Regions from separate parts of the Pseudoroseomonas sp. WGS1072 genome, predicted to be linked through region 2. Evidence: predicted binding sites of a transcription regulator. Region 2 holds the regulator's gene; the other holds the start of a gene.

Region 1 (14,993 bases), 900 kb from region 2:
GCCAGCAGCGCCAGCCCGACCCAAAGCGCCAGCGCCCCGGGCATGAGGCGGACGATCTGCTCGACCATCGGCTCCGACACCCCGCCGCCCATGCGCTCCAGGCCGTCGCGGACGGCCTCGTGCAGCACCGCCTCCAGCCCGCCATGCTCCCCCGCCGCGAGGCTCGCGGCCAGGGTCACGAAGGCCGGCCAGAGGCCCAGCAGCGCCAGCGGTGCCGTCAGCACGAGGCGCGGCCCGGGCCGCAGGCCGAGGGCCACCAGCATCCAGGCCGGCAGGGCATAGAGCACCAGCCAGAGCAGAAGGGCGACCCAGCCCGGCCCGGCCAGCAGCAGCGCCGCGCCGCCCACCGGAATGGCGAGGGTCGTGGCGATGCCGCCGAAGCCGAGCCCGGCCAGGAAGAGCGGCAAGGGGGAGAGCCAGAACAGGCCGAGCCCTCCCGGAAGGCCGCGCAGCGCCCAGAGCGTGGCCAGCGCCGAGACGAGCCCCGCCGCCGCCCCCGCCAGCAGGCGGGGATCGTCGATCAGACCGGTGGGAAAATTCCCTCGGGGGTGTCCCGCTGCCACGGCTGTGCCTGCCTCAGAGATCCTGAATCCCGTCCGCTGCCGTCAGTCGTTGATGACGTAGGGCAGCAGCGCCAGGAAGCGCGCGCGCTTGATGGCATTGGCCAGCTCGCGCTGCTTCTTCCCCGACACGGCGGTGATCCGGGACGGGACGATCTTGCCCCGCTCGCTCAGGAAGCGGGAGAGCAGGCGCACGTCCTTGTAGTCGATCTTCGGCGCGTTCGGGCCGGAGAAGGGGCAGGACTTGCGGCGGCGATAGAAGGGCCGGCGGGCGCCCACGGCGGGGCGACGGGCGGCGATGTTCGGTTCGCTGGTGTCGGACATGATGGATTACTCCTCGCCGCCGGTGTTCTCGGAATCATCGCGCGAGCGGGCGCGATACTCCTCACGGTCGTCGTTGCGCTCACGCGTGCGGCCGGAGGAGAAGCGCCCCGCCGGCGGGCGCGGGCCACGGAAGCCGCGGTCGCGCTCGCGGTCGTCGCCGCGCTTGGCCAGGATGGCGGAGGGCGCCTCGTCGATCGTCTCGACGCGCAGCGTCATGTGGCGCAGCACGTCCTCATTCAGGCCGAGCTGGCGGGCCACTTCCTGCTCGGCGGCCGCCGGGCAGTCGAGGCCGAGGAGCATGTAGTGCCCCTTGCGGTTCTTCTTGATGCGGTAGGCCAGGCCCCGAAGGCCCCAGTACTCGCGCTTCTTGACCTCGCCACCGGCCTCGGTGACGACGCCCGCGACCTGGTCGGTGATGGCCTCGACCTGCTGCTGCGTCAGGTCGTTTCGTGCGATCAGCACGGTCTCATACAACGGCATGGGATCTCCCTGTGGCTGTCTCAGCCCAAGCCTGCTCCGGCCCATGCCGGAGAGCGCAAACGGGCATAGCCGGGCGCGATGCCTCCGCGCCCGGCAGGGTGGCGCTGCGTAAACCATAATTGCCCCGCCGCGTAAACCGCCTTATCCACAGGGCGCGCCGGCCATGCCGTGGCCGCGGGGCTTCGCCGTCATCGCGGGAGCGCGGGCGGCCAGGGCCCTCCCAGGGGGGCTCGGGATGACATCCCGATGACGCTCGATTGTTGACACCGGGGGGCAGCGCCATTACCCCGCCCGGCTCCACACAGGGATTGTCGCCGGATCCGGCCTGCCGGCCGGCTGTCAGCGCAGAGGAAAGCCGACACCGCCATGCCGATCGCCTTCGTCTTTCCCGGCCAGGGCAGCCAGGCGCCCGGCATGGGCCGCGAGCTGGCCCAGGCCTTCGCCCCCGCCCGCGAGGTCTTCGAGGCGGTGGACGAGACGCTGCGGCAGAACCTCTCCCGCCTGATGTTCGAGGGGCCGGCCGAGGAGCTGACCCTGACCGCCAACGCGCAGCCGGCGCTGATGGCCGTCAGCCTGGCGGTCATGCGCGTGCTGGAGCAGGAGGGCGGCTTCGACCTGAAGTCGCAGGTGGCCCTGGTCGCCGGACATTCGCTCGGCGAATACAGCGCGCTGGCCGCGGCGCAGAGCCTCGACGTGCCGACCGCCGCCCGCCTGCTGCGGCTGCGCGGCGAGGCCATGCAGAAGGCGGTGCCGGCCGGCCTCGGCGCCATGGCGGCGCTGCTCGGCGCCGAGATGGCCCAGGCCCAGGCGATCTGCGAACGCGCCGCCGAGGGGCCGGAGGGCACCGAGGTGGTCGAGGCGGCCAACGACAATGGCGGCGGCCAGGTGGTGATCTCCGGCCATCGCGGCGCCGTGGAGCGGGCCGTCGCCCTCGCCAAGGCCGAGGGCATCAAGCGTGCCATGCTGCTGCCCGTCTCGGCGCCCTTCCATTCCGCCCTGATGGCGCCCGCCGCCGACGCCATGGCCGAGGCGCTGGCCCTGGCCGAGCTGCGCCCACCGCTGGTGCCGGTGGTGGCCAATGTCACCGCCGCGAAGGCGACGGACCCGGCCGAGATCCGCGAATTGCTTGTCCGGCAGGTGACCGGCACGGTGCGCTGGCGGGAATGCGTGGGCACCATGGTCGAGCTGGGCTGCGACCGATTCGTCGAGATCGGCGCCGGCAAGGTGCTGACCGGCCTGATGCGCCGTCTGGCGCCGGAGGCCGCGGCCCTGTCGGTGGGCACGCCCGCCGAGATCGAAGCCTTCCTCAAGACGTTGTGAGGCGATGAGCGGCATGTTCGGACTGGATGGAAAGGTGGCGCTGGTGACCGGCGCCACGGGCGGCATCGGCGCCGCAATCGCCCGCGCGCTCCATGCGCAGGGCGCGAAGGTGGCGCTCTCGGGCACGCGTGAGGCGGTGCTGCGCGAGCTGGCCGACGAGCTGGGCGAGGGCGCGCTGATGGCGCCGGCCAATCTGTCCGACCCCGCCGCGCCGCAGGCGCTGATCGAGAAGGTCGAGGCGGAGCTCGGGCGGCTCGACATCCTGGTCAACAATGCCGGCTTCACCCGGGACGGCTTGGCCATGCGGATGTCCGACCAGGACTGGTCGGACGTGCTGGAGGTCGATCTGGCGGCGCCGTTCCGGCTGGCGCGCGCCTCGCTGCGCGGCATGATGAAGCGTCGCTCAGGCCGGATCGTCTCGATCGCCTCGATCGTCGGCGTCACCGGCAATCCCGGCCAGGCGAACTATGCGGCCGCCAAGGCCGGGCTGATCGGCATGAGCAAGTCGCTGGCCCAGGAAGTGGCCAGCCGTGGCATCACGGTGAATGTCGTGGCGCCCGGCTTCGTGCGCACCCCGATGACCGATGCGCTCAACGAGCAGCAGAAGGCTCGGCTGATGGAGCGGATTCCGCTGGGCCGCATGGGCGAGGCCACTGATATCGCGGCCGCGGTTGCCTATCTGGCATCCGATGCCGCCGGCTGGGTCACCGGCGCCACCCTGCACGTGAACGGCGGGATGGCGATGACCTGAAACGGAACGGCCGGGAAATCTGTTCCCCGGCTTGCTTCCATGTTAATGCCGCGCAGGTCGACGACGGGGGCGGTCCCCGTCCGGAATGCCGGCAGCGTCTGCAAGCAGGAGAGACTCGGGCGATGAGCGATACCGCCGAGAAGGTGAAGAAGATCGTTGTCGAGCACCTCGGCGTCGAGGAAGCCAAGGTCACGTCCGAGGCGTCGTTCATCGACGACCTGGGGGCCGACAGCCTCGACACCGTCGAGCTGGTGATGGCCTTCGAGGAGGCCTTTGGCGTCGAGATTCCCGACGACGCGGCCGAGAAGATCACGACCGTCAAGGACGCGATCGACTATATCGAGGCGCAGAAGGCCGCCTGAGGGCCTTCCATTCGCGCCGCGCAAGTAGACGTCTGGGGGAGATAACGCGTGTTCGGTTCTCTGACGACGCCGCGACGCGTCGTCGTCACCGGGATGGGCATTGCATGCCCGCTCGGCGTCGGCGTCGATCATGTGTGGCGGCGGATGCTCGCCAGCGAGAGCGGCATCGGCCCGATCAGCCTCTTCGATGCCAAGGACCTGCCGGCGCGTATCGCCGGCGAGGTTCCGGCTGGCGCCAAGACCGAGGGAAAGCTCGACTTCAACGAGTGGGTCCCGGTCAAGGACCAGAAGAAGATGGACCGCTTCATCCAGCTCGCCCTCGTGGCGGCGACGGAGGCGGTCGAGGATTCGGGATGGATGCCCGAGGGTGAGGCGGATCGGAACGCCACCGGCGTGATGATCGGCTCCGGCATCGGCGGCCTGCCCGCCATCGCCGAGAACGCCCTGCTGGTCGGGGCCGGCAAGGCCCGCCGTCTGTCGCCCTTCTTCATTCCCTCGGCGCTGATCAACCTGGCCTCCGGCCATGTCTCGATCAAATACGGCTTCAAGGGACCGAACCACGCCGTGGTCACGGCCTGCGCCACCGGCGTGCACGCGCTGGGCGACGCGGCACGGCTGATCGCGTTGGGCGATGCCGATGTCATGGTCGCCGGCGGCACCGAGGCGGCGATCAGCGATATCGGCATGGCCGGCTTCTGCGCCGCCCGTGCCCTCTCGACCGGCTACAACGACACGCCGCAGGAGGCCTCGCGCCCCTGGGACGAAGGTCGCGACGGCTTCGTCATGGGCGAGGGCGCCGGTATCCTGGTGCTCGAGGAGTACGAGCACGCCAGGAAGCGCGGCGCCAAGATCTACGCCGAGGTCCTGGGCTACGGCATGTCGGGCGATGCCTATCACATCACCGCCCCGGCCGAGGGCCATGAAGGCGCCTTCCGGGCCATGAAGGCGGCGTTGCGCGACGCCGGCGTCACCCCGGAGCAGATCCAGTACGTCAATGCCCACGGCACCTCGACGCCGCTGGGCGACGACCTGGAGCTGGAAGCGGTCGAGCGGCTTTTTGGCGAGGCCGCGCGTGGCCTCGCCATGTCCTCCACCAAGTCGGCGATCGGGCATCTGCTCGGGGCCGCCGGCGCCGTGGAAGGGGTCTTCTCCATCCTCGCCATCCGGGACGGGGTGGCGCCGCCCACCCTCAACCTGCGCAAGCCCTCGCGGGAGAGCGTGATCGACCGGGTGGCGCTGCAGCCGCAGGAGCGGCCGATCGACGTGGCGCTGTCGAACAGCTTCGGCTTCGGCGGCACCAATGCCAGCATCCTGTTCCGCAAGGCGGGCTGAGGCACTTCCGGCCGGGCGGCAGGTTCTTCCCCTCCGCCCGGCCAGCCCCATCTGAGCATCGGGTGGGTGGAGGGCTCGCGGCCCTGGCTCAGCCTCCTTCCCCGCTTGCCGACGAGGAGGGCCGATCTTGCGCAAGTTCTGGATGTTCCTGCTGACCCTATTTCTTCTCCTGGTCGTGGCCGGCGCCGGAACGGCCTGGTGGGGCTGGCGCAGCTGGTCGGCGCCAGGCCCGTTGGCGCAGGCGACGCCGGTGGTGGTCGAGCGCGGCGGCGGTGTCCAGACCATCGGCGCGACCCTGGCCGAGCGAGGGGTGATCCGTGATCCGCGCCTCTTCGCCGCGGCCGTCTGGCTGACGCGGGAGGAGGGGCCGCTGCGGGCCGGCGAGTTCCTCTTTCCCGCCCAGGGTTCCCTGCGCGACGTGCTGGCCGTGCTCCGCACCGCGCGCCCGGTGCAGCGCCGTCTGACTCTGCCGGAAGGTCTGACCGCCCGGCAGATGGCGGCGATCCTGCAGCAGGCGGAGGGCCTGTATGGCGACCTGCCGACCATCGACGAGGGCGAGCTGTTGCCGGAGACCTATGCCTATAGCTGGGGCGACAACCGCGCCGGCGTGGTGCGGCGTGCCGCCGCCGCCATGCGCGAGGCGCTGGACCGGTTGTGGAAGGAGCGGGCCCCGGATCTGCCCCTGGCCAGCCCGCGAGAGGCCCTGGTGCTGGCCTCCATCGTCGAGCGGGAGACCGGGATGCCCGAGGAGCGGGGGCGGGTGGCGGCGGTCTTCATCAATCGCCTCCGCCGCAACATGCCCCTGCAATCGGACCCGACGGTGGCCTATGCCGCGGCCGACGGCGCCGTGCTGGACCGGGCGCTGACCCGGGCCGACCTGGACCGCGAGCATCCGTTCAACACCTACCGCAACCGCGGGCTGCCGCCCGGGCCGATCGCCAGCCCCGGAATCGAGTCGCTGCGCGCGGTGCTGCGGCCCGACAGCACCGACGACCTCTACTTCGTGGCCGACGGCACCGGCGGCCATGCCTTCGCCCGGACCCTCGAGGAGCACAACCGCAACGTCGCCCGGTGGCGCGCCATCGAGCGACGCAGGGCCACGCCCTAGGCCGGCTGTTCAGCCTCGTCCCACCGGCTTGGCGGGCAGGCGGGCGGCGATGGCGGCGCGCAGCGCCATGGGCAGGGCGCCGGCCAGGCGGGCCATGGCATAGGTCGGCCAGGGGAAGGCGATTCGCGCCCGGCCGGCCTCGATGCCCCGCAGGACGCGCCGCGCCGCCGCCTCCGGTGTCAGCAGGAAGGGCATCGGGAAGTCGTTCACCGCCGTCATCGGGGTGCGGATATAGCCCGGGCAGACGGCGTGGATGCGCAGCCCCCGGTGACGCTCGGTCGCGTCATGCGCCTCGGCCCAGCGCTGCACGGCGGCCTTGCTGGCGCAGTAGGCGGCGGCGCCCGGCGTGGCGACGAAAGCGGCGACCGAGGCGATGACCGCCACCCGGCCGCGGATGCCGTCGGCGCCCGGCGGCTGCGCCGCCATCCTGTCCAGGGCGGGCAGGGCGGTGTTCAGCACACCGGTGACGTTCGTCGCGAAGATCGCCCGGGTCTGCCCGGACGGTTCCGCCACCCCGCCGGTGCCGCCGGAGACGCCGGCATTGGCGACCAGCAGGTCCAGCCGATCCATCCCCTCCACCCAGCGGGCCGCCGACCCGGCATCGCGCACATCGAGCGTGGTCTCGCGCACCTGGGCTCCGGCGGCGCGGCAGCGGTTGGCCGCGCCGGCGAGGCGGGCCTCGTCCCGTCCCGTCAGATGCAGCGTCACGCCGGGCCGGGCACAGCCCAGGGCCAGAGCCAGGCCAAGGCCGGAGGAGGCGCCGGTGATGGCGATCGTCGTCCAGTCTCGGCGCGCCATGTCTTGCATCCTGTGCCGGAGGGGAAGAGAAGGCCGGTCATGGCCATTTCGTCGATGACCGGCTTCGCCCGGCAGTCGGGAGCCCTGCCGGACGGTACGGGTTTCGTGTGGGAACTGCGCAGCGTCAACGGGCGCGGGCTGGATCTGCGCCTGCGCCTGCCGCCCGGGCTGGATCCTCTGGAGGCACCGCTGCGCGAGGCCGTGGGGGTGCGCTTCAAGCGGGGCAACATCTCCGCCACGCTGTCCCTGAAGAGGGAGGAGCAGCGGCCCCGCCTGACGCCGGATCCGGCGGCGCTGGAGCAGGCCATCCAGCTCGTCCTGGCGGTGGCCGCGCGCATCCCCGGCTGCCCGCCGCCGCGCGCCGAGGCGGTGCTGGCCCTGCCGGGCGTGCTGCGGGCCGAAGCGGCCGATCCCGCCGCGGGCGAGGAGGAGGCCCGGCGAGCCGTGCTCTCCCGGGCCTTCGCCCTGGCGCTCGACGATCTGGCGGCCGCCCGCCGGGGGGAGGGGGAGAAGCTCGCCGCCATCCTCGCCACCCTGCTCGACGAGATCGCCGCCCTGCGCGAGGTGGCGCTGGGCGAGGCCGCCGCCCAGCCCGCCGCGCACCGGGCCCGGCTGCGGGCGGCGCTGGCCGAGATGCTGGAAGGCGAGCGCCGGGTGCCGGAGGAACGGTTGGCGGCGGAAGTGGCGTTGCTGGCGCAGAAATCCGACGTGCGGGAGGAGCTGGACCGGCTCGGCGCGCATCTGGCCGCAGCCCGCGCCCTGCTCGCGGAACCCGGGCCGGTGGGCCGCAGGCTGGAGTTCCTGACCCAGGAGTTCGGCCGCGAATCGAACACGCTGGGGGCCAAGTCGGCCAGCCTGGGGCTGACCCGCATCGCCCTGGACCTGAAGGCCGCGCTGGAGCGGCTGCGCGAGCAGGCGGCGAACGTCGAATGAACCGGATCTCCCGCCGGGGCCTCTGCCTCGTCCTCGCCGCGCCCTCGGGGGCCGGCAAATCCTCGGTCAGCCGGGCGCTGCTGGAGCGGGAGAAGGATCTCCGCCTCTCCGTCAGCGCCACCACGCGGGCGCCGCGCCCGGGCGAGCAGGAGGGGGTCCATTACTTCTTCCGCAGCATGGCGGAGTTCGAGGCCATGGAGGCATCCGGCGCGCTGCTGGAATCGGCCCGGGTCTTCGGCCGCCGCTACGGCACGCCGCGCGCCCCGGTGGAAGAGGCGCTGGCGGCCGGGCGGGACGTGCTCTTCGACATCGACTGGCAGGGCCACCGCCTGCTGCGCGCGGCTTTGCCGGCGGATGTGGTCAGCCTGTTCCTGCTGCCGCCGAGCCTGGCGGAGCTGGAACGCCGGCTGCACGGGCGGGGTCAGGATTCGCCGGAGGAGATCGCCCGCCGCATGCAGGCGGCGCGGGACGAGATCAGCCACTGGGCGGATTTCGACCATGTGCTCGTGAACAACGACTTCCACGAGACGGTGGCGGAGGCGCGGTCGATCCTGCATGCGGCGCGCTGCGCCCGCGCCCGCCAGCCTTGGCTGCCCGCCTTCATCGATGAACTGCTGAAGCCCTGACGATGGGCGGGCCGGTCATGCTGCTGCATGTCCTGGGGCCGATCTTCGCCCTGATCGGCCTCGGTTATCTCTTCGCCCGGCGGCGCTGGGTGAGCGAGGAAGGGCTGCGCGGCCTCAACGACTTCGCCTTCAAGCTGGCCATGCCGGCCCTGCTCTTCGCCGGCGCCACCTCGCCCCATTCCGGCGGCGGGGTGGTGGCGGTGGCGTTCTTCGCCGGCTGTCTGACGACCTATGGCCTGGCCCTGCTGCTGGGGTGGCGGCTGCTGCGGCTGCGGCTCTCCGAGGCCGGCTCCTTCGCCCTCAACTGCAGCTTCGGCAATACCAACATGATCGGCATCCCGGTCATCCTGGCGGTCTTCGGCCAGAGCGGGCTGGCGCTGCTGCTGGGCATCCTGGCCCTGCATTCGCTGATCCTGTTGCCGCTGGCCACGGTGGTGGCCGAGCTCGCGCACAGCAGCCAGGCCTCGATGACGCGGATCCTGAAGCCGACGCTGCTCGCCGTGCTGCGCAACCCGATCGTGCTGGCGGTGCTGCTCGGTCTGCTGGTCACGCTGGCCGGCATTCCAGTGCCGGCCACCGCGCGCCGCTTCCTCGACCTGGTGGGGCAGGCGGGGCCGCCCGTGGCGCTGTTCACCCTGGGCGCCAGCCTGCTCTCCTTCAATGCCCGGCGCGACTGGCCCGAGGCGCTGATGGGCTGCGGCCTCAAGCTGGCCTTCATGCCGGGGCTGGTCTGGGGTGCCGGGCTGGCGCTCGGGCTGGGGGGGGAGGCGCTGGCCGTGGCGGTGCTCACCGCCGCCATGCCGACCGGCGCCAATGCCTTCTTCCTGGCGCGGCGCTACATGAGCGGTGCCGAGCGCTCCGGCGCCACGGTGTTGATCGCGACGCTGCTCTCCACCGTGACGCTCTCGGCGCTGCTCCTGCTCCTGACGTGAACGGGGAATCGGCCGGTTTTCTTCTCAGTGCAGGTTGAACTGGCCCTCGGCGTACCGAAATTCGGCGGGCCGGGTCAGGGCGCTCGACGCTACCCGCACGGAGTGCAGCGGACCGTGGATCTCCCGCTGCCAGAAGGCCAGGAAGCGGTGGAGCTCCGGGAAGCGGGGCGCATGATCCACCTTCTGCCAGACGAAGCTCTGCAGCAGGCCCGGATGATCGGGCAGGTGGTAGAGGATCTCGGCGGTGGTCAGGCGCCAATCCGGGATTCGGACGAAGCCTTCGATATCCCGCAGCAGCATGGGCGATCGTCTCCGTTCTGGTAGCCGGCCCGGCCTTCGGGCCGTTCTGTTCCCCTTTCGGGCCAGGAGAGCATGCCATGGCGTGACCGGCGGATGACAAGAAAAACCGTCTGGTTTCAATGCTTTGGCACTCTTCGACAAAGAGTGCTGCCGAACACTTGACGACCTCCGAGGAGCGCCCTAGATCGTCAGCACTCTCCGGGAGTGAGTGCTAACAGGCTCGCCGGCCGGAGAGGCAACCGTCGCTGAATGCGCCACAATAGGGCGTCAGGAGAGGGCCAATGAATTTCCGTCCTTTGCATGACCGCGTCGTCGTCCGCCGGCTGACCGCCGAGGAGAAGACCGCGGGGGGCATCATCATCCCCGACACCGCCAAGGAGAAGCCGCAGGAAGGCGAGATCGTCGCCGTCGGCTCCGGCGCGCGCAACGAGAAGGGTGACCTCGTCGCCCTCGACGTGAAGGTCGGCGACCGTGTCCTGTTCGGCAAGTGGTCCGGCACCGAGGTCAAGATCTCCGGCGAGGAGCTCCTGATCATGAAGGAATCCGACCTGATGGGCGTGATCGCGGCCTGAGCCTGCGGACCCCCGTTTCCCACGAACCGATCAGAACAGAGGTAGAGAATCATGGCTGCTAAGGACGTTAAGTTCGGCGCCGGTGCCCGCGAGCGGATGCTGCGCGGCGTCGATATCCTGGCCGATGCCGTCAAGGTGACGCTGGGCCCGAAGGGCCGCAACGTCGTCATCGACAAGTCCTTCGGCGCGCCGCGCATCACCAAGGACGGTGTGACGGTCGCCAAGGAAATCGAGCTGGCCGACAAGTTCGAGAACATGGGCGCGCAGATGGTGCGCGAAGTGGCCTCGAAGCAGAACGACCTGGCCGGTGACGGCACCACCACCGCGACCGTGCTGGCCCAGGCCATCGTCCGCGAGGGCGCCAAGGCCGTGGCCGCCGGCATGAACCCGATGGACCTGAAGCGTGGCGTCGACAAGGCGGTGGCCGTCGTCGTCGAGGAGCTGAAGGCCAAGACCAAGAAGATCACCACCTCCGGTGAGGTCGCCCAGGTCGGCACGCTGTCCGCCAACGGCGAGTCCGAGATCGGCGAGATGATCGCCCAGGCGATGGAGAAGGTCGGCAACGAGGGCGTGATCACGGTCGAGGAGGCCAAGGGCATCCAGACCGAGCTCGACGTCGTCGAGGGCATGCAGTTCGACCGCGGCTATGTCTCCCCGTACTTCATCACGAATGCGGAGAAGATGATCGCCGAGCTCGAGAACCCCTACATCCTGATCCACGAGAAGAAGCTGTCCCAGCTGCAGCCGATGCTGCCGCTGCTGGAGAGCGTCGTGCAGTCCGGCCGTCCGCTGGTGATCGTGGCCGAGGATGTCGAGGGCGAGGCCCTGGCCACCCTGGTCGTCAACAAGCTGCGCGGTGGCCTGAAGATCGCCGCCGTGAAGGCCCCGGGCTTCGGTGACCGCCGCAAGGCGATGCTCGAGGACATCGCGATCCTGACCGGTGGCCAGGTGATCTCCGAGGATCTCGGCATCAAGCTCGAGACCGTCACGCTCGACATGCTGGGTCAGGCCAAGACCATCCGCATCGAGAAGGAGAACACCACGATCGTCGATGGCGCCGGCGCCAAGGACGACATCCTGGGCCGCGTGGAGCAGATCAAGGCGCAGATCGAGGAGACCACCTCGGACTACGACCGCGAGAAGCTGCAGGAGCGCCTGGCGAAGCTGGCCGGTGGCGTCGCCGTCATCCGTGTCGGTGGCTCCACCGAGGTCGAGGTGAAGGAGCGCAAGGACCGCGTCGACGACGCGCTGCACGCGACCCGCGCCGCGGTCGAGGAAGGCATCGTGCCGGGTGGTGGCGTGGCCCTGCTGCGCGCCGCCGGCAAGCTCGCCGACCTGAAGGGCGACAACAACGACCAGCATGTCGGCATCGAGATCGTTCGCCGCGCCATCCAGGTGCCGCTGAAGCAGATCGCCGAGAATGCCGGCAAGGACGGCGCCGTGATCGCCGGTGAGGTCCTGCGCGACGGCACCTACGAGTACGGCTATGACGCCCAGCTCGACGAGTACAAGAACCTCGTCGACGCCGGCATCATCGACCCGACCAAGGTCGTCCGCACCGCCCTGCAGGACGCGGCCTCCATCGCCGCCCTGCTGATCACCACCGAGGCGATGATCGCCGAGCGTCCGGAGAAGAAGGCTCCGGCCGGCGCTCCGGGCGGCATGGGCGGCATGGGCGGCGACATGGACTTCTGATCCTCCGGGATCGAGGTCCGGCCCCCGGGCTGGAACAGCAGGAGGGGCGGCCGCAGGGCCGCCCCTTTTCGCATGCGCGAGGGCTAACGCGTTCGTTACGAAACGGCGCCGGTTTGCGTTGACAGGGCGGTGCCGATCTGCCCCACTTCTTCTCGCCAACCGCTGCCGATCGCCTTGCCGTGCCTCCGGAGACCCGGTCGCCTTCAAGCCGTGAAACCGGATGGGCCACAGGCAAGGGCGCTCATGCCCTGCCGCCGCATTTGAGAGGAGTGCGTCGCCATGGCGACCGGCACCGTGAAGTGGTTCAACGCGACCAAGGGCTTTGGATTCATCGTCCCGCAGGATGGCGGCAAGGATGTCTTCGTGCACATCACCGCCGTCCAGAAGGCGGGCCTGCAGGGCCTGAACGAGAATCAGAAGGTCAGCTACGACGTGGCCATGGAGCGCGGCAAGGCCGCCGCGATCAACCTGAAGCCGCTCTGAGGCCCCGGCGGAGGCGGCCGACCAGGCCGCGTCCGGCTTGCATGCCCGCTCTCCCTTCCGGGAGGCGGGTTTTTTCGTCCGTCAGGCGGTTTCCCAGCCGATGGCGCGCCGCAGGAAGGCATTGCCCAGGGCGGAGAAGGCGGCGACCTCGCCATTGTCCTTGCCATAGCCATGTCCGCCGGCCGCCGGCTCGTAGAACAGCGCCTCGTAGCCCAGAGACTGGAGCCTGGCCGCCATCTTCCGCGCGTGGCCGGGATGAACGCGATCGTCCCGCCGGCTGGTGGCGATCAGGATCGCCGGATAGGGCCGCCCCGCCACGGCGGCCTGATAGGCCGAGAAGTGGCGGATGAAGGCCCAGTCCTCGGGCCTGTCGGGGTCGCCATACTCGTCCTTCCAGCTCGCCCCCGCCAGCAACCGCGTGTAGCGGCGCATGTCGATCAGCGGGATGGTGCAGAACAGCGCGCCGAAGCGTTCCGGGTAGCGGGTCAGCATATTGGCGATCAGCAGGCCGCCATTCGAGCCGCCCTCCGCCGCGATCCGCCCGGGCCGCGTCACGCCGCGCCGCACCAGGTCGGCGGCGACGGCGGCGAAGTCGTCGTGCGAGAGGATCTTGCCCTGGCGCCGCCCCGCCTCGTGCCAGGCGGTGCCGAACTCGCCGCCGCCCCGGATATTGGCGATGACCGCCGTGCCGCCCTTGGCCAGCCAGAGCAGGCCGGAGGTGCTGCTGTAGGCGGGCAGCAGCGGGATCTGGAAGCCGCCATAGCCGGTCATGTGGACCGGCGCATCGCCGCTCCCCCCGCCTTCCTGGTGGCGGGGACCGATCTGCACATAGGGAATGCGCTCGCCATCGGTCGAGACGGCCTCGTGGCGCGAGACGGCCAGGCCGCTGGCGTCGAAGGCGGGCGAGGATCGCCGCAGCACCGCCGGCGCCGTCAGGCGGATGTCCGTCAGCAGCATCTCGGGCGGCGTGAGCGGGTCCTGCGCCATGACCAGCAGCGTGCCGTCGGATTCGTCCTCACGCTCGTCGAGCGGGCGGAGGCCGACCACGCCGATATCCGGCAGGCCAGTGACGGGCGCCGAGGTCCAGCCCTCCTCGCCGGGCGTGAGGAGGGTGAAGACGGGGCGCAGCTCGTCGAGCACGGAGAGCACCAGCCGGCCGGCGCACCAGAAGAAGCCCTGCAGGGCCCGGCGCGGCGCCGGCGTGAACAGCGTGCGGAAGCGGGCCTCGCCCGCCAGCACCTCCGCCAGCCGCGCGCCCAGTACGGTGTCCGGGGCGTGGGTGACGCCACCCACCGTCCAGGGCTTGCGCGGCTGGGCGGCGAGCCAGCCGCGCTGCCAGGACAGGCGCAGGTCGGTCGGCAGGTCGATGCGGCGGGAGCGGCCCTCGCGGTCGCCGAGATGGATCGCCTGGTCGAAGAAGCCGAGCTGCTCCTGGAAGACCAGGATCTCCCGCCCGTCCTCGCGCTCCACCCCGCCCCAGGCGCCCATGGACTCCACGCCGGTCTCGAACAGGATGCGGGCCTCGCCCGGCGTCTCGCCCCGGCGCAGCAGGCGGATGCTGCGCGGATAGCCGGAGCGGGTGGAGCTGGCCGCGTCGAGCGCCAGGGAGACCAGCAGCGTGTCGCGGTCCAGCCAGTCGGCACCACCCTTGGCTTCCGGCAGGGCGAAGCCGCCTGCCGGGAAGGCGCGGGTGGCGAGATCGTATTCGCGCAGCACCACGGCGTCGCCGCCGCCGCGCGAGAGGCGCAGCAGGGCGCGGTCATGCGTCCCCGGCAGGGTGCCGGCGCCGCGCCAGACCCAGTCCTCGCCCTCGGCGGCGGCCAGGGCGTCGAGGTCGAGCAGCACCTCCCAGTCCGGCCGCTCCTGGCGGAAGCTGTCGAGCGTGGTGCGGCGCCACAGGCCGCGCGGCTGCGCCGCATCCTGCCAGAAGTTGTAGAGATGCGCGCCGCGGCGGGTCACGAAGGGCAGCCGGTCCGGCCGGTCCAGCGCCGCCTTCACCGCGTCGCGGTCGGCGGCGTAGCGGGCATCGGCGAGGCGGGCGAGGGTGGCCGCGTTCTGCGCCTCCACCCAGGAGAGGGCGCGCTCCCCCTCGATCTCCTCCAGCCACAGAAAGGGGTCGTCCTCGGTCATGCGGCGGCTCCGTGCCGGAGGGAGAGACTCGGGAGGGAAAGTGGCTCAGACGATCTGGTAGCGGGCCTTGGCCGCCCGCTCGATGGCGCCGGCGATCAGGCGGTCGATATCCAGGCCGATGCGGAAGTCCTGCAGGAAGCGCAACTCCTCCTGGGTGGCGTCGCCATCCGCCGCCGCCACCTCGCAGGCCAGCAGATAGGCGGTCTCCCGCAGGCGGGGCGGCAGCGTGTCCCGGATCAGGGCGCAGGCGCGGTCCAGGCCGTCGTTCTGCCGCAGCAGGGTCAGGC
Region 2 (14,993 bases):
CGGCTGAAGCTGATCGGCAGCGGCGGCGTGCGGCAGGACACCAACGACTATGTGGACTTCGAGGCGGTGAAGGCCGAGATCCAGGCGGCGCGCCGGCTCTGCACCACGCATGGCTGGCCGGTCATCGACGTGACGCGCCGCTCCATCGAGGAGACGGCGGCGACCGTGCTGCAGCTCATGGAGGCGTGGCACACCCGCCGCAACCAGGCGCCGCCCCCGAAGCCGGCGGATATCGGCGCGTGATCCGCCTGCTGCTGGCCTCCTCCTCCGCCACCCGCGCGGCGTTGCTGCGCGGGGCCGGTCTGGCCTTCGAGGCGCACCCCGCCCGGGTGGACGAGGCGGCGCTGAAGGAGGCCGCGCGGGCCGAGGGCATCCCGCCGGCGGAGGCCGCGCTCCTGCTGGCCGAGGCCAAGGCCGGGCGCATCGCCCGGCGCGAGCCGGAGGCGCTGGTGCTGGGCGCGGACCAGCTCCTGGTCTGCGGCGACGACTGGTACGACAAGCCGGCGGACATGGCCGCGGCGCGCGCCCAGCTCCTGGCGCTGCGGGGCCGGACCCATGTGCTGCACACGGCGCTGGTGGCCTGGCGGCACGGCCGGCGCGTCTGGCAGCATGTGGCGGCGCCGCGGCTCGCCATGCGCCCCTTCACCGAGGCCTTCCTCGACCGCTACTTGGCGCTGGAGGGCGAGGCGGTGCTGCATTCGGTGGGCGCCTACCGGCTGGAGGGGCCGGGCATCCAACTCTTCGACAGGGTCGAGGGCGAGCACAGCGCCATCCTCGGCCTGCCGCTGCTGCCCCTGCTGGGCTTCCTGCGGCAGCACGGCGCGCTGCCTGAATGAGGCGCCCCGGCGGCCCCTGGACGCCGGCCGGGTGGCCGGGTTAACGGCCGGGCCTGTGGAAGGGGAGGATCTCTGGCTCTGGCTGAGCCGACGGGCATGGCCGCTCTGGCTGGAGCGCGGCATCGACTGGCGCGCGCGTGCCTTCCACGAGAGCCTCACCCTGGACGACCATGCCTGCACGGCCACCTTCCGCCGCCTGCGGGTGGCGGCGCGCCAAGTCTACAGCTTCGCCCTGGCGCGGCGGCATGGCCTGCCACGTGCGGACGAGGCCGTGGAACTCGGCCTCGACTTCCTGCGCCGCACCGCCGCCCATCCGGACGGCGGCTATGCCTGGCGCTTCGCGCTGGATGGCCGCGTCATCGATAGCCGGCGCGACCTCTACGACCACGCCTTCGTGCTGTTGGCGCTGGCAGCCGCCAGCCGCGTGGCGCCGCCGGAGCCGCTCCGGCGCGAGGCGCTGGCGCTGGACGACTTCATCGAGCAGCGGCTGGCGCATGCCTCGGGCGGCTATCTGGAATCCCTCCCTCCCGCCCTGCCCCGGCGGCAGAATCCGCACATGCATCTGCTGGAGGCGCGCCTCGCCGCCGCCGAGGCCTTCGGCGAGGTCCGCTTCCTGCGCGGCGCGGAGGCGCTGCTGAACCTCTTCCTGGCCCGCTTCCTGCCGGATGGCTGCCTGGCGGAGTTCTACGACGACGACCTCCGCCCGCTGGAATCGCCGCACCGCGCGGAGCCGGGGCACCACAGCGAATGGCTCTGGCTGCTCGACTGGCAGGCACGGCTGTCCGGCCGGCCCGCTCCCGCCGGCGCGGTCGCGGCGCTGCGCCGCTTCCTGGCCGCGCATGGCCGCGACCCGGCCACCGGCGCCCTGCGCGACGCGGTCTGGAGCGATGGGCGGGTGATCGCCGGCGGCGCCCGCCTCTGGCCGCAGACCGAGCGGCTGAAATCCGCCGCGCTGGGCGGCGACCCGGCCGAGCAGGCGGAGGCACGGCGCGTGCTCGCCACCTATCTGCGGCCCGACGGGCTCTGGCATGAACGCCGGCTGGCGGAAGGCGGCATGAGTCCGGAGCCCGCCCCGGCCAGCAGCCTCTACCATCTGAGCTGCGGCATCGCCTTCATCGCGCAACCCGACGGCGACGCGCGGCCTTGAGAGCAGAAGCGCAGGCGGGAGCGCGGTGGTCATGAAGGTCATCATCTGCGGCGCCGGGCAGGTCGGCACCACCATCGCCCGGCATCTGGCGATGGAGGGCAATGACGTCACCGTCATCGATGCCTCGGCCGAGGCGGCGCGGCGGGCGGACGAGAGCTATGACGTGCGGGGGATGGTGGGCTTCGCCTCGCATCCCGAGGCGCTGCGCCGCGCCGGGGCGCGGGAGGCCGACCTGCTGATCGCCGTCACCCGCTCGGACGAGGTGAACATGGTGGCCTGCCAGGTCGCTCATGCACTGTTCCATGTGAAACGTCGCATCGCCCGGCTGCGCCATCATGGCTATCTGGAGCCGATCTGGCGCGAGGCCAGGCCGCCGCCGGTCGATGTGGTGATCTCGCCGGAGGTGGAGGTGGCGCGCGGCGTCGCCCGCCGCCTGCGCACGCCGGGCGCCTTCGACATGGTGCCGCTCGCCGACGGGAAGGTGCAGCTGCTCGGCATCCATTGCGACGATGCCAGCTGCGGCATCGCCGGCGCCCGGCTGGGCCAGCTGCGGCAGGCGGCGGAGGGCCGGGGCTATGTCGTCGTCGCCCTGGTCCGGGAGGGCCGGGCCTTCGTGCCGGGCCCCGAGGATCAGGTGGCCTGCGGCGACGATGTCTATGTCATCGCCCAGCCCGAGCATGTCGACAGCGTGATGGCGGTGTTCGGCCACCGGGAGCAGGCGGCGCGCCGGGTCGTCATTGTCGGCGGCGGCAATGTCGGCCTGCATCTGGCGCGGATGCTGAAGCGCGACGCGCTGGTCTCGCTCAAGGTGATCGAGCACGGGGCGGAACGCGCCGCCCACATCGCCGAGACGCTCGGCAGCGGGACCGTGGTGCTGCAGGGCGATGCGCTGGACCGCGAACTGCTCGAGGAGGCCAATATCGCCGAGGTCGATACCCTGGTCGCCGTCACCAACGACGACGAGACGAACATCTTCGTGTCCGTCCTGGCCAAGCGGGCCGGCTGCGGCCGGGTGATCACCCTGGTGAACAAGGCCTCCTACGCCCCGGTGGTGGATTCCCTCGGCATCGACGCCGTGGTGAGCCCGAGCAGCATCACCATCTCCTCCATCCTGCGCCATGTGCGGCGCGGCGCCGTGGCGCAGATCTACCAGCTGCGCGGCGATTTCGGCGAGGTGATCGAGGCGCGCGCGCTGGCCGGCTCGCGTCTCGTCTCGGCGCCGCTGGGGGAGGTGGGCGTGCCCGCGGGCATGCTGATCGGCGCCGTGGTGCGGGACGGCAGGGCCTTCATCCCGGACGCGGCCACCACCGTGGCGCCCGGCGACGACATCATCGCCGTCATGGCCTATACGGCGCGCGAGGCGGCGGAGGCGCTGATCGCCCTGCCGGGCAGCGCCCCGGGCCAGGGCGCGTGAGCGACGCCACGACGCGTCCGCCGCCCGGTGGCGCCCGATCCGGCCCGGTGGCGACCCCTGCGGCGGGTGGCCACTGGGCGCCGCCTCCGCTGCGCCCGGTGCTGCAGCTCATCGCGCGCATGCTGCTGGTGCTGGGCGGCTTCATGCTGCTGCCGGCCCTGCTCGACCTGTCGCAGGGCCATCCCGACTGGCGGCCCTTCGCCGCCTCGGCCCTCGGCACCGCGCTGGCCGGCGGGCTGCTGCAACGCCTGACCCGCTGCGAGCTGCAGGCCGGGCTGAACCTGCGCCAGGCCTTCGTGCTGACGCCGCTGAGCTGGCTCGCCATCTGCGCCTTCGCCGCCGTGCCCTTCCTGCTGTCGCAGCATCCGGGCCTTGGCGGCAACCTGACAAACGCGGTCTTCGAATCCGTCTCCGGCCTGACCACCACAGGCTCCACGGCGGTCAGCAGGCTGGACGAGGCGCCACCGGGCATCTTGCTCTGGCGCGCCCTGCTGCAATGGCTGGGTGGCATCGGCATCATCGCCACCGCGCTGGCCATCCTGCCGACCCTCGGCGTCGGCGGCATGCAGCTCTTCCGCACCGAAAGCTCCGACCGCTCGGAGAAGGTCATGCCGCGCGTGCGGCAGATCGCATTGGCCATCGTCCTGACCTATCTGGCGCTGACCGTGCTCTGCGGCCTCGCCTACGCGCTGGCCGGGATGGACGCGCTGGACGCCGCCGCGCATGCGCTCACCACCATCTCGACCGCCGGCTTCTCCACCTCCGACCAGTCGCTCGCCCGCTGGGACAATCCCGCGGTGCACTGGATCGCCATCGCCGGCATGCTGGCCGGCGCGCTGCCCTTCGTCCTCTATGTCCGCCTCGTGCGGCGGGACTGGGCCATCCTGCGCGACAGCCAGGTGCGCGCGCTGCTCGGGCTGGTCGCAACGGTCACCGCCGGGCTGACGCTCTGGCTGGTGCTGCGCGGCACCTACGGGGTCTGGGAAGCGCTGCAGCACGCGGCCCTCGCCACGGTCTCCATCGTCACCACCACCGGCTTCGCCTCGGCCGATTACACGCAATGGGGCGGCGGGGTGGTAGGGCTGGTGTTCGGCCTGATGTTCGTCGGCGGCTGCACCGGCTCCACCACCGGCGGCATGAAGATCTTCCGCCTGCAGGTGATGGCGGTGATGCTGCGCGGCCAGTTCCTGCGCCTGCTCTATCCCCGCGGCGTCTTTCCCCGCCTCTATGACGGCAAGCCGCTGCCGGATGACGTGATCGGCTCGGTGGTGGTGTTCTTCACCCTCTACTTCATCTGCTACGGCGTGCTGACCATCCTGCTGATGGCGATGGAGCTGGATTTCCTGACCAGCGCCAGCGCGGCCGTCAGCATGCTCTCCAATGTCGGCGCGGGGCTTGGTCCGGTGATCGGGCCGGCCGGGCATTTCGGCAACCTGCCGGACGGCGCCAAGTGGCTGCTCTGCTTCGCCATGCTGCTGGGCCGGCTCGAGCTCTTCACCGTGCTGATCCTGTTCATGCCGCGCTTCTGGCGCGGCTGAGGCTCATTCGCCGAGCATCACCGTGCCGCCCCAGGACAGGCCGATCAGCAGCAGGGCCAGCAGCGCCGTGGCCGCCGCCGGGTGGCGCGAGGCGCGGTCGAGCAGCAGGCCGGCGACACCGGCGCCCAGGCCGAACAGCAGCAGCGCGGCCAGGAAGCCGTTCATCACCGGGTTGTTCATCCCTTCCGCTCCCGGCGCGGCGCGGCCGGGCCGGTGCCCGAATCGCTGTAGCGCGACAGCGGCGCGGCGCGGTTCTGTTCCATCCTCGGGGCGGTCCGGGTCTCCTGCGGCGCGGCGCCGGCCGCCTCGCCGGAGCGTGTGGCGGCGGGGACGGCGGCGAGCCAGCCGAGCAGGGCCAGGGGCCAGATCCGGGAACCGGTCATATCCGTCATGATGCCCTCCTGCGCTTGTCCGCGCCCTGCGGCACTCCGAATTACAGGGAGGATGCAACGGCTTCGTGGCCATGATGTGTCGGCGCATGACAGGATGGCGCCGCGTCGGCGCCACGGGGCTTCACGCCTGCTTGAGAGGGAGGCAAAAAGAGCTGTCCCGATGAAGGATACGAGGAACTTGGCCAGGGGATCCGCTTCGTCGTTCTTCTCGTCCGGCCGCAAGGCCGCCGGCGCGGCGGGACTCGACAGCCGCGGCGCGGCGATCCTGCGCCAGATCGTCGAGCTCTATGTGGAGACGGGAGAGCCGGTGGGCTCGCGCACCCTCTCGCGCCGGCTGCCGCTGACCCTCTCGCCGGCGACCATCCGCAACGCCATGGCGGATCTGGAGGAGGCCGGGCTGCTCTTCGCGCCGCACACCTCCGCCGGCCGCCTGCCCACCGAGCGTGGCTTGCGCCTCTTCGTGGACGGCCTGCTGGAATTCGGCGACCTTTCGGAGGAGGACCGCGACGCCATCGCCGCGCGCTGCGCCGCTTCGGGCCGCAGCATGGAGGAGACGCTGTCCGAGGCCGGGCAGATGCTCTCGGGCCTCGCCGGCGCCGCCGGGCTGGTGGTGGCGCCCAAGACCGAGGCGGTGGTCAAGCATATCGAGTTCGTCGCCCTCTCGCCCGGGCGGGCTCTGGTGGTGCTGGTGAACGCGCATGGCCAGGTGGAGAACCGCGTCATCGAGGTGCCGCCCGGTCTGCCCCCCAGCGCCTTCAGCGAGGCCAGCAACTTCATCAATGCCCGCCTCTCCGGCCGCACGCTGGAGGAGACGCGCGCCACGGTGGCGGACGAGATCCAGGCCAACCGCACGGCGCTCGACGCGCTGACGCAGCAGATGATCGAGTCCGGGCTGGCCACCTGGGCCGGCGGCGGCGGCGGCTCGCTGATCCTGCGGGGCCAGGCGAAGCTGCTGGAGAACCTCGACCAGATCGCCCGCGTGCAGGAGATCCAGGCGCTGTTCGAGCGGCTGGAGGCGCAGGAGACCATGCTGCGCCTGCTCGAGCTGGCGCAGCGCGGCGAGGGCGTGCAGATCTTCATCGGCGCCGAATCGGGGCTGTTCAGCAGCGCCGGGCTGTCGATGGTCGTGGCGCCCTTCCGCGACGGCAAGGAGCAGATCGTCGGCGCCATCGGCGTCATCGGCCCGACGCGGATCAACTACCGCCGGGTGATCCCGGTGGTGGACTATACCGCGCGGGTGATCGGGCAGCTGCTGGGCTGACCGCCCCGACTCAGAGTGCTCCGGCCGGCGCCAGAGGGGTGCCGTCCACCAGCCGGCTGTAGCGATAGGGCGTGGGATCGACGATCGGCGCGTCCCCGGCCACCAGGTCCGCCGCCAGCCGCCCCGCCGCCGGGCCGATGCCGAAGCCGTGGCCGCTGAAGCCGGTGGCCAGGAAGAAGCCGCGCAGCCCGTCCACCGCCGAGATCACCGGCACCGCGTCGGGGGTCGAATCGATGGTGCCGCCCCAGGCCTCGGCGCAGTCCAGCTCGCCGAGGCTCGGCAGGTCGGCCTTCAGCGAGGCCAGCGCCTGCTCCACCAGCGTCATGTCCGGCGCCGGATCGAGCACGCGGGTCTTCTCGAAGGGCGTCACCTCGTTCATCGACCAGCGGGCGCCGGCGAGGAGGGCCTGGAAGAAGGGCCGGCCCAGCGTCAGCTTCAGCTTGGCCCGCCGCTGCACGAAGGTGGGCCAGAACTGCCGGCCATAGCGCAGGCTGTCCGGCGTGATGTGCACCGTGCCGCGCCCCCGGAAGGCGACGGTGTAGCCGCCATCCTCCCGCCGCCGCATGCAGTGCCCCGGCGTGCCGAGCGCCCCGGCCAGCAGCATCTCGCCCGTGGTGGTGCGGAAGGCGGTGCCGTTCACCATCAGCTGCGGCAGGGCGATGCCGTGGCGGCGGCAGAACAGGGTGGACCAGGCGCCGCCGGCCAGCAGCACGGCGCTCGTGCGGATGGTGCCCTTCTCCGTCACCACCCCGCTCACCGCCCCGCCCTGGGTCTCGAGGCCCCGCGCCGCGCAGTTCTGGAACAGCCGCACGCCGAGCCGCCGCGCCCCGGCGGCCAGCGCCGGTGCCGCCATGGAGGGCTCGGCGCGGCCGTCGCTCGGCGTCTCCATGCCACCGACCCAGCCCGCCTGGCTGTCCGGCAGGCGCTCCTTCACCTCCGCCGCGCTCAGCATGTGGCTGTGCACCTGCATCTCGCGCGCCATGTTCGCCCAGCGCTCCCAGGAGGCGAGTTCGGCCGGGTCCTTCGTCACCCACATGACGCCGCGGCGGCGGAAGCCGAGATCGGCGTTGATCTCCTCGTGCAGGCGGCCCCAGATGGCGAGGCTCTCGCGCGCCAGCGGGATCTCGTGGCGGTCGCGGCCCTGCTGGCGGCACCAGCCCCAGTTCCGGCTCGACTGCTCGCCGCCGACATGGCCCTTCTCGATCAGCGCCACCGAATGCCCCTTCTGCGCCAGGGCGTAGGCGGCGGAGACACCGATGATGCCGCCGCCGATGACGACGACATCGGCCTGCGCGGGCAGGCGTTCATCGCCGGCGATGCGATCAACGGGAGGCGACATGGACGGGCTCCTGGAGGCTGGTCGTGGTGGAAGGTCGGTGGGCGGCGCGGCGCGTGGTCGTCAGGACCAGTACCAGTCGCGGATGTTCCAGCAGTTGGAGGAGGTGTTGATGTTCGGCCGGAAGCCGTTCAGCCCTTCCTTCGTGCCCTCGACCAGGGCCTGCTGGAAGATCGGCAGGATCGCCAGCTCCTCGCGGATGATCCGCTGGATGCGGCCGTAGATCGCCTTGCGCCGGTCCTGGTCGAACTCCGTCGCGCCCTCTGCCAGCAGGCGGTCCACCTCGGCGTTCTGGAACTGGATGTTGTTCTGCCCGCGCCCGCCCTTGGCGCCGATCGCCTTGCTGCTGAAGCGCGGCGTCACATCCGGATCGCCGCCCAGCTGGTAGTTCACGGCGACCATCACCGAGCTGAACTTCGACTGCTGCCAGAACTCGCCCCAGATGACGGCGGCGGGCATGTTCTGGATCTTCATCGAGGCGCCGACCGCCTGCCAGTCCTGCATCAGCAACTGCTGCGCCTGCTCGCGGATCGGATTGCCGGTGGTGGTGGAATTGGCGATCTCCAGCCGCTGCCCGCCCTTCTCGCGGATGCCGCGCGCGCCCCGCTTCCAGCCGGCGGCGTCGAGCAGCGCGTTGGCCTTGCCGGGATTGTACTCGTGCTTCGGCAGGTCCTTCTCGATCGCCCAGGATTGGTTGGGCAGGAAGGACTCCGTGGGCGTCGGCAGGCCGTAGTACAGCGCCTCGATCAGCGCCTGCTTGTTCATGCCGAGGTAGAGCGCCTCGCGCACCGCCTTGTCCGCCCAGGGGCCGGATTCGAGATTGGGCGCGATGCTCTCGACCGAGGCCGTCGGATTGACGTGGACCTTCCGCCCGCGCAGCCCCTTCGCCTCATCGGCGAAGTTCGGGCTGATGCCGGCGATGCCGGTATAGTCCACCTGGCCGGTGCGGAACTGCGTGTACAGCACCGTCAGGTCGGGGATGTACTTGAAGACCGCCCGCTCGAGATGCGGGCCGCTGCCGTGATAGGCCGGGTTGGCCAGCAGCGTGACGTTGTCGCCCGCCGCGCGGCTGCCCCAGCGGAACGGGCCGGTGCCGACCGGGGCGTGGTTGAAGGGCGAGAGGTTGGGATCCGCGACTCCGGCCAGAAGGTGCTTCGGCACCATGAAGGTCAGCGAGAGAATGGAGAGATAGGGCGCGTAGGCCGTCTCCATCCGCCACTGGATGCGGTCCGGCGCCTCCACGCGGATGTCCTTGACCAGGCTGTGGCCGACGCGATTGCGGACGCGGAAATCGGGGTTGTTGATCAGCTCCAGCGTGAACTTCACGTCCTCGGCGGTGAAGGGCGTGCCGTCATGCCATTTGGCGTCGCGCCGCAGCTTGATGGTCCAGAGCAGGCCGTCGGCGGAGATGCCGCCGTTCCGCTGGGTCGGGATCTCGGCGGCGAGGTCGGGGACGAAGGTGCCGTCCGGGTCGATGAACCAGAGCGTGCTGAACAGGTTCCACCAGACGCCCTGGTCCACCTCGATGCCCGGCATCAGCGGGTGGAAGACGGTGGGCTCCTGCGACAGGCCGACCACCACCTGCCCCCTGGGCTTGGCGGGCGGCTTCGGCTGTGCCCTTCCCGGCCGCGCCACGAGCCCGGCCGCCGCCGTGGCCCCGATGGCGAAGAGGCCCCGACGGCTCGGGCCCAGGATCTGCCGCCAGCGCGCGCCGGCATCGAAGTCGCTCATGGCCACGTCTCCCGTTCGACCGACCGTGGCTCCTGCCCGGAGGGGTCGTCACGCCGCAACTGCATCCCCGTGCCGGTGTCTCCCGGCGGCCCCGGCCTGTTCACCGTGGTCATAATTGTTGCGCCGATGTTCAGCCTCATCGAAGCTGGCTGTCAATCGCCCCCGATCCGCGGCAGGGAGGACAGGCCCCGTGAAAGCCGGACCCGAAGCGCCCGTTCCCCTTCACCAGCCGGAGGAGGAGGCGGCCAGCGACCGCCGCCTCGGCGAGGCGGTGCGGCTGCTGCGCCAGCGCCGCGGGCTGTCGATCCAGGAACTGGGGCGGCGTACCGGGCTTTCAGCCGGGATGATCAGCCAGCTCGAGCGCGGCCTGGCCACGCCCTCGGTGCGCAGCCTCAGGATGCTGAGCCTGGCGCTGCAGGTGCCGGTGTCCTTCTTCTTCGAGGAGCGCCCGGCGGCGGCGGCGCCCGGCCGCTACATCGTGCGCCGGGGCCAGCGCCGCGTGCTGCGCCTGACGCCGAGCGGCGTGCTGAAGGAGGCGCTGGCGCCGAGCGGGCCGGGGCAGATGGAGATCTACGAGCTGACGCTGAGCCCGGGCGGCTCCTCGGGCGCCGACTTCTTCCGCCACCAGGGCGAGAAGGCCGGCTACGTCCTCTCCGGCACGCTCCGCCTGTGGCTGGAGCAGGAGGCGCATCTGCTGGAGGCGGGCGACACCTTCCGCTTCCCGAGCGCCGTGCCGCACATGTTCGACAATCCGGGGGAGGTGCCGGCGCGGGTGGTCTGGATCACGCTGCGGAGCGACCCGCCGGCCGATCCGCCCCCCTGACGGCGAAAGGGGCGGGCCGGTGTCCCGGTCCGCCCCCTATGGGTCCGCCCCCTGGTCTCAGGCCGCCTCGCTCTCGGCGCGGCGGGCGTTCTTCTTGCGCTCATGCGGGTCGAGGTAGCGCTTGCGGAGCCGGATGGCCGAGGGCGTCACCTCCACCAGCTCGTCATCCTCGATATAGGCGATGGCCTGCTCCAGGCTCATCCGGCGCGGCGGCGTCAGCAGCAGGGCCTCGTCCTTGCCGGCGGCGCGGACATTGGTCAGCTTCTTTTCCTTGATGGGATTCACGTCGAGGTCGTTCTCGCGCGAATGCTCACCGAGGATCAGGCCGGTATAGACCTTGGCGCCGGGGTCCACGAACAGGGTGCCGCGCTCCTGCAGGGAGAACAGCGCGTACTGCACCGCCTCGCCGTCGGAGTTGGAGATCAGGCTGCCCTTGATTCGGCCCTCGATCGGCCCGGCCCAGGGCTGGTAGCCCAGGAACAGGCGGTTCATCATGCCGGTGCCGCGCGTGTCGGTCATGAACTCGCCGTGGTAGCCGATCAGGCCGCGGGACGGGATGTGGAACACCAGCCGCACCTTGCCGCCGCCGGAGGGCCGCATGTCCTGCATCATGCCCTTGCGCAGCGACATCTTCTCGACGACGACGCCGGAGAACTCCTCGTCCACGTCGATGACGGCTTCCTCGAAGGGCTCCTCGCGCTCGCCGGTCTCGGGGTTCTCGCGCGTCAGCACGCGCGGGCGGCCGATGGTCAGCTCGAAGCCCTCGCGGCGCATCTGCTCGATCAGCACGCCGAGCTGCAGCTCGCCACGGCCGGAGACCTCGAAGCTGTCGGCCTCCTCGCTGTCCTTCACGCGGATCGCGACATTGCCCTCGGTCTCCTTGAAGAGACGGTCGCGGATCTGGCGGGAGGTGACCTTCTTGCCCTCGCGGCCGCCGAGCGGGCCGTCATTGATGCGGAAGGTCATGGACAGGGTCGGCGGATCGATCGGGATGGCCGGCAGCGGGGCCGCCACCTCGGGCGAGGCGATGGTGTCGGGGATGGTCGCGTCCGACAGGCCGGCGATGGCGCAGATGTCGCCCGCCTGCACCTCGTCGACCGGAACGCGGTCGAGGCCGGAGAAGGTCATCAGCTTGGTCAGGCGGCCGGTCTCGACCACCGTGCCGTCCTGGCGCAGCACGCGCACCGGCATGTTGGTGCGCGCCACGCCCTGCTCGATGCGGCCGGTCAGCACGCGGCCGAGGAAGTTGTCGGCCTCCAGGATGGTCGCGTTCATCGCGAAGGGCGCGTCGAGATCGACCGTCGGCGCCGGCACGTGGCTCAGGATCAGGTCGAACATCGGCGACAGGTCCTTGCGCGGACCGTCGAGCGTCGTGTCGGCCCAGCCCTGGCGGCCGGAGGCGAAGAGGGTGTGGAAGTCGAGCTGCTCGTCATTGGCGCCAAGGGCCGCGAAGAGGTCGAACACCTCGTTCAGCACCTCGTCCGCGCGGGCGTCCTGGCGGTCGACCTTGTTGATGACGACGATCGGCTTCAGGCCGCGGGCCAGCGCCTTGGTCAGCACGAACTTGGTCTGCGGCAGCGGGCCCTCGGCCGCGTCGCAGAGCACGATGGCGCCATCGACCATGGAGAGGATGCGCTCCACCTCGCCGCCGAAATCGGCGTGGCCGGGCGTGTCGACGATGTTGATCTTGACGCCCTTCCACTCGACGGCGGTGGACTTGGCGAGAATGGTGATGCCGCGCTCACGCTCCAGGTCGTTGCGATCCATGGCGCGTTCGGCGACGGCCTGGTTGGCGCGGAAGGCGCCGGCCTGCTTCAGCAGATTGTCGACAAGAGTGGTCTTGCCATGGTCGACGTGGGCGATGATGGCGACGTTGCGCAGTTCCATAAGGCGGGCAGTCCCGAGGCTGCGCCGCCTGCGCACGCGGCCCGAATCCCCTCGGCCAGCATCAATGTGGCGGGGTCGGGCAGGGCGGGCCTGGCGGCTTGTTGCGGCGCACAGATAGGATGCCCGGCGGAAAAAAGCGAGCTTTTCGCGCATCCTTCACCCGCGACGGGCGCATTCCTGCCTCCACGGCCGCGCTCTGGCCGCTCAGGTGCGGTGCAGGGCCCGGCGGGCGCCGCCGAAGGGCTTCAGCGGATCGAACCGCTCGACGACGCAGAGATGCAGCGCCTGCCGCATGGCCGGCTCCGGCGGCGCGGCCTCGTCCTCCGGACCCTGCGCTCCGGCGGGGCGGTCGGCGATCTGCTGCGGCATCATGGAGCGGAAGAGGGGCGAATCCTCCGCGCAGCCAGGTGAATGGGCCAGGCCACCCTGCACGGAAACCATGCGCAAGGATGCCTTCGGCACTGCGGTATCAGGCGAGGCGGGGGCCTCCAGAGCCTGGGATCCTGCTCCGAGAAGAACCGCTGCCATGAGGGGGATAAGCAAGGTTCTGGACATGCGGTATCAACGCCGGCTCATTTCGCTCGTTGCGCCGCAATTGTGGCGCTGAAGCAACACAAAAATTTTTTGGCAACCGGAGGGTTCTCCCTGGGCTTTCGCGTTGCCGTTAGCCTGATGCCCGGGATGCGCCAGGGATGCGCCGGACCGCACCGAGGGCGAACGCAGAGGAGGACTCGATGAGCGACACCCCCCGCGATGACGACGAGGCGGAGTTCGATCTGGGCATCAGCCTGGAGACCGTCGCCACGGTGGTGGATCATATCCGCGCCATCCAGGAGGAGGAGGAAGGCGAGGACGCCATCGACCCGGAGGATGAGGAGCCCGAGGAGGGTGAGGAGGATTTCGACGAGGACACCCTCACCGCCTTCATCGAGGAACTGAACGAGGATGAGCAGGCGGCCCTGGTGGCGCTGGCCTGGACCGGGCGGGGCGACTACGAGCCGGAGGAGTGGGAGGAGGCGCTTCGCATGGCGAAGGAGCGGGGCGCGGGTACCGACACCGCCGCCTATCTGCTCGGCATGGACATGGCCGGCGACCTGATCTCCGAGGGGCTGGCCGCCTTCGGCATCTCGGTCGAGGAGGTCGAGCGCTGAGGCGGGAGCGGGGCCGGCCGGCTTCCGGCCCCATCCCGAGGCAGTTTCCTCAGGCGTAGTCCCGGCGCGGCCCGCCATGCCCGGCGATCTCGCGGATCAGCTTGCGGCGCACCGCCAGGCCGAAGCTGTCGAAATCCTCCGCCGCCACCAGGAAGGCGCCCTCCCCGCCGATCACCGCCTCGGCATAGTACTGGTCGAGCGGCACCAGCGGGCGCCGTCCGAAGCTCGGCCGGTCGTTGATGATCGGCAGGCCGTTGACGACGATGCCCTGGGCGACGGCGGCATCGCGCGCCTGCTCCACCGGCGGGCCGGAATTGTTCACCCCGTCCCCCGAGACGTCGATCACCCGGCGCGTGGCCTCGAAGGGGGCCTCGGCGAGCAGCCGGGCGCCGAAGCCAATGGCGCCCGAGATCGAGGTCCAGGACAGCGAGGTGCGCGGCGCCTCGGCCAGCGCCTCGCCCCAGCGCCAGGCCTCGGCCTGGGAGCCGACGCGCATCCAGGGCAGGAGCTGCCGCTGGTATTCGATGCCGGCCCATTCCACGTAGGTCAGGGCGATGGCCCCGATGGCACCGCCCTGGATCGCCTCCAGCAGGCGCGGATCGGTCATCGCCGCGCGATAGCCCTCGCGCTGCAGCTTGGCCTCGTCCTCATCGACCGAGCGGGAGACATCGACCGCCAGCACCAGCAGCACATCCACCGCCTCCGCGGCGCGCGGATGTCCCGGCCAGAGGGTCGAGGCCGCCGCGACGCCGCCCGCCGTCAGCCCAGCCGTCAGCAAGGAACGCCGCCACATCCTTCCGCCTCCCACCTGTTCCCGCACAGCAAAGCCGAGAGGCGGGGGGGTGGCGCAATTCTTTCATGTGCACACCCGCGTGTGCCCAGGGGCGTGTACTTAGGGCAACTCCTGCAGCCGCCGCTCCACAAGGGCGCGCCAGGGCGCGTCGGGTGGCGCCTGGTCGAGCAGGGCGCGCCAAGTGGCGCGGGCATTCTCCGACCGGCCGGCACGGGCCTCCAGCAGGCCCGAGAGGTAGCGCAGGCGCGGCGCCTCCGGCTCGGCGGAAAGCGCCCGCGCCAGCAGGGCGGCGGCGGCGTCGAGCTCGCCCTGCCCGATGCGCAGCTCCGCCAGCTCGGCGGCCAGCGGCCCGTCGAAGCGGATGGACAGGGCGCGCGCGAAGGCGTCGATGGCGGCCTCCGTCCGGCCCCGCCCGCGCTCGGCATTGGCGAGCAGGATCCAGCCCTGGCGCGCCGCCTCGCCCTCCTGCGGCGCCGCCTCCAGCCGTTGCCGCAGCATGGCCAGCAGCGCCTCGTCCTGCGCCGCCGCCTCGGCGCGCTCGCGATAGGGCGCGGCCGGGATCTCGGGATGCCCGCGCCAGAGGTAGAGGCCGAAGCCGAGGGCGGGCACCAGGAACAGCATGGCGGCCAGCAGCGCCCCGCCCCGCCCGGCGCCCGGCGCCGCCGCGGCGGCGGGCGAGGCCAG

What was found. The regulator HrcA, encoded in region 2, represses chaperone genes, less so after heat shock. The targets are predictions, from matches to a motif close to GTTNGCACTCNCNNNNNGNGAGTGCNAAC.
Region 1: the regulator HrcA is predicted to act here: its motif matches at 10,014-10,042, upstream of groES (co-chaperone GroES).

What each region holds. Positions count from the first base shown of each region.
Region 1 is NZ_JBMPSU010000001.1:532,749-547,741, reverse strand. It holds gene ACF3NH_RS02670 (DUF2232 domain-containing protein) at 1-563, opposite strand, end outside; gene rpsR (30S ribosomal protein S18) at 606-884, opposite strand; gene rpsF (30S ribosomal protein S6) at 891-1,364, opposite strand; gene fabD (ACP S-malonyltransferase) at 1,731-2,684, shown strand; gene fabG (3-oxoacyl-[acyl-carrier-protein] reductase) at 2,698-3,435, shown strand; gene ACF3NH_RS02645 (acyl carrier protein) at 3,558-3,797, shown strand; gene fabF (beta-ketoacyl-ACP synthase II) at 3,846-5,129, shown strand; gene mltG (endolytic transglycosylase MltG) at 5,257-6,237, shown strand; gene ACF3NH_RS02630 (SDR family NAD(P)-dependent oxidoreductase) at 6,247-7,035, opposite strand; gene ACF3NH_RS02625 (YicC/YloC family endoribonuclease) at 7,075-7,968, shown strand; gene gmk (guanylate kinase) at 7,965-8,594, shown strand; gene ACF3NH_RS02615 (AEC family transporter) at 8,597-9,526, shown strand; gene ACF3NH_RS02610 (usg protein) at 9,551-9,826, opposite strand; gene groES (co-chaperone GroES) at 10,108-10,398, shown strand; gene groL (chaperonin GroEL) at 10,450-12,093, shown strand; gene ACF3NH_RS02595 (cold-shock protein) at 12,373-12,576, shown strand; gene ACF3NH_RS02590 (prolyl oligopeptidase family serine peptidase) at 12,658-14,706, opposite strand; gene ACF3NH_RS02585 (tellurite resistance TerB family protein) at 14,752-14,993, opposite strand, start outside.
Region 2 is NZ_JBMPSU010000001.1:1,433,512-1,448,504, forward strand. It holds gene ACF3NH_RS06825 (pyruvate, water dikinase regulatory protein) at 1-243, shown strand, start outside; gene ACF3NH_RS06830 (Maf family protein) at 243-836, shown strand; gene ACF3NH_RS06835 (AGE family epimerase/isomerase) at 868-1,983, shown strand; gene trkA (Trk system potassium transporter TrkA) at 2,015-3,397, shown strand; gene ACF3NH_RS06845 (TrkH family potassium uptake protein) at 3,394-4,935, shown strand; gene ACF3NH_RS06850 (hypothetical protein) at 4,939-5,115, opposite strand; gene ACF3NH_RS06855 (hypothetical protein) at 5,112-5,327, opposite strand; gene hrcA (heat-inducible transcriptional repressor HrcA) at 5,488-6,588, shown strand; gene ACF3NH_RS06865 (NAD(P)/FAD-dependent oxidoreductase) at 6,599-7,927, opposite strand; gene ACF3NH_RS06870 (peptide ABC transporter substrate-binding protein) at 7,988-9,655, opposite strand; gene ACF3NH_RS06875 (cupin domain-containing protein) at 9,846-10,478, shown strand; gene typA (translational GTPase TypA) at 10,536-12,365, opposite strand; gene ACF3NH_RS06885 (hypothetical protein) at 12,570-12,806, opposite strand; gene ACF3NH_RS06890 (DUF3775 domain-containing protein) at 13,100-13,516, shown strand; gene ACF3NH_RS06895 (DUF1194 domain-containing protein) at 13,566-14,294, opposite strand; gene ccmI (c-type cytochrome biogenesis protein CcmI) at 14,409-14,993, opposite strand, start outside.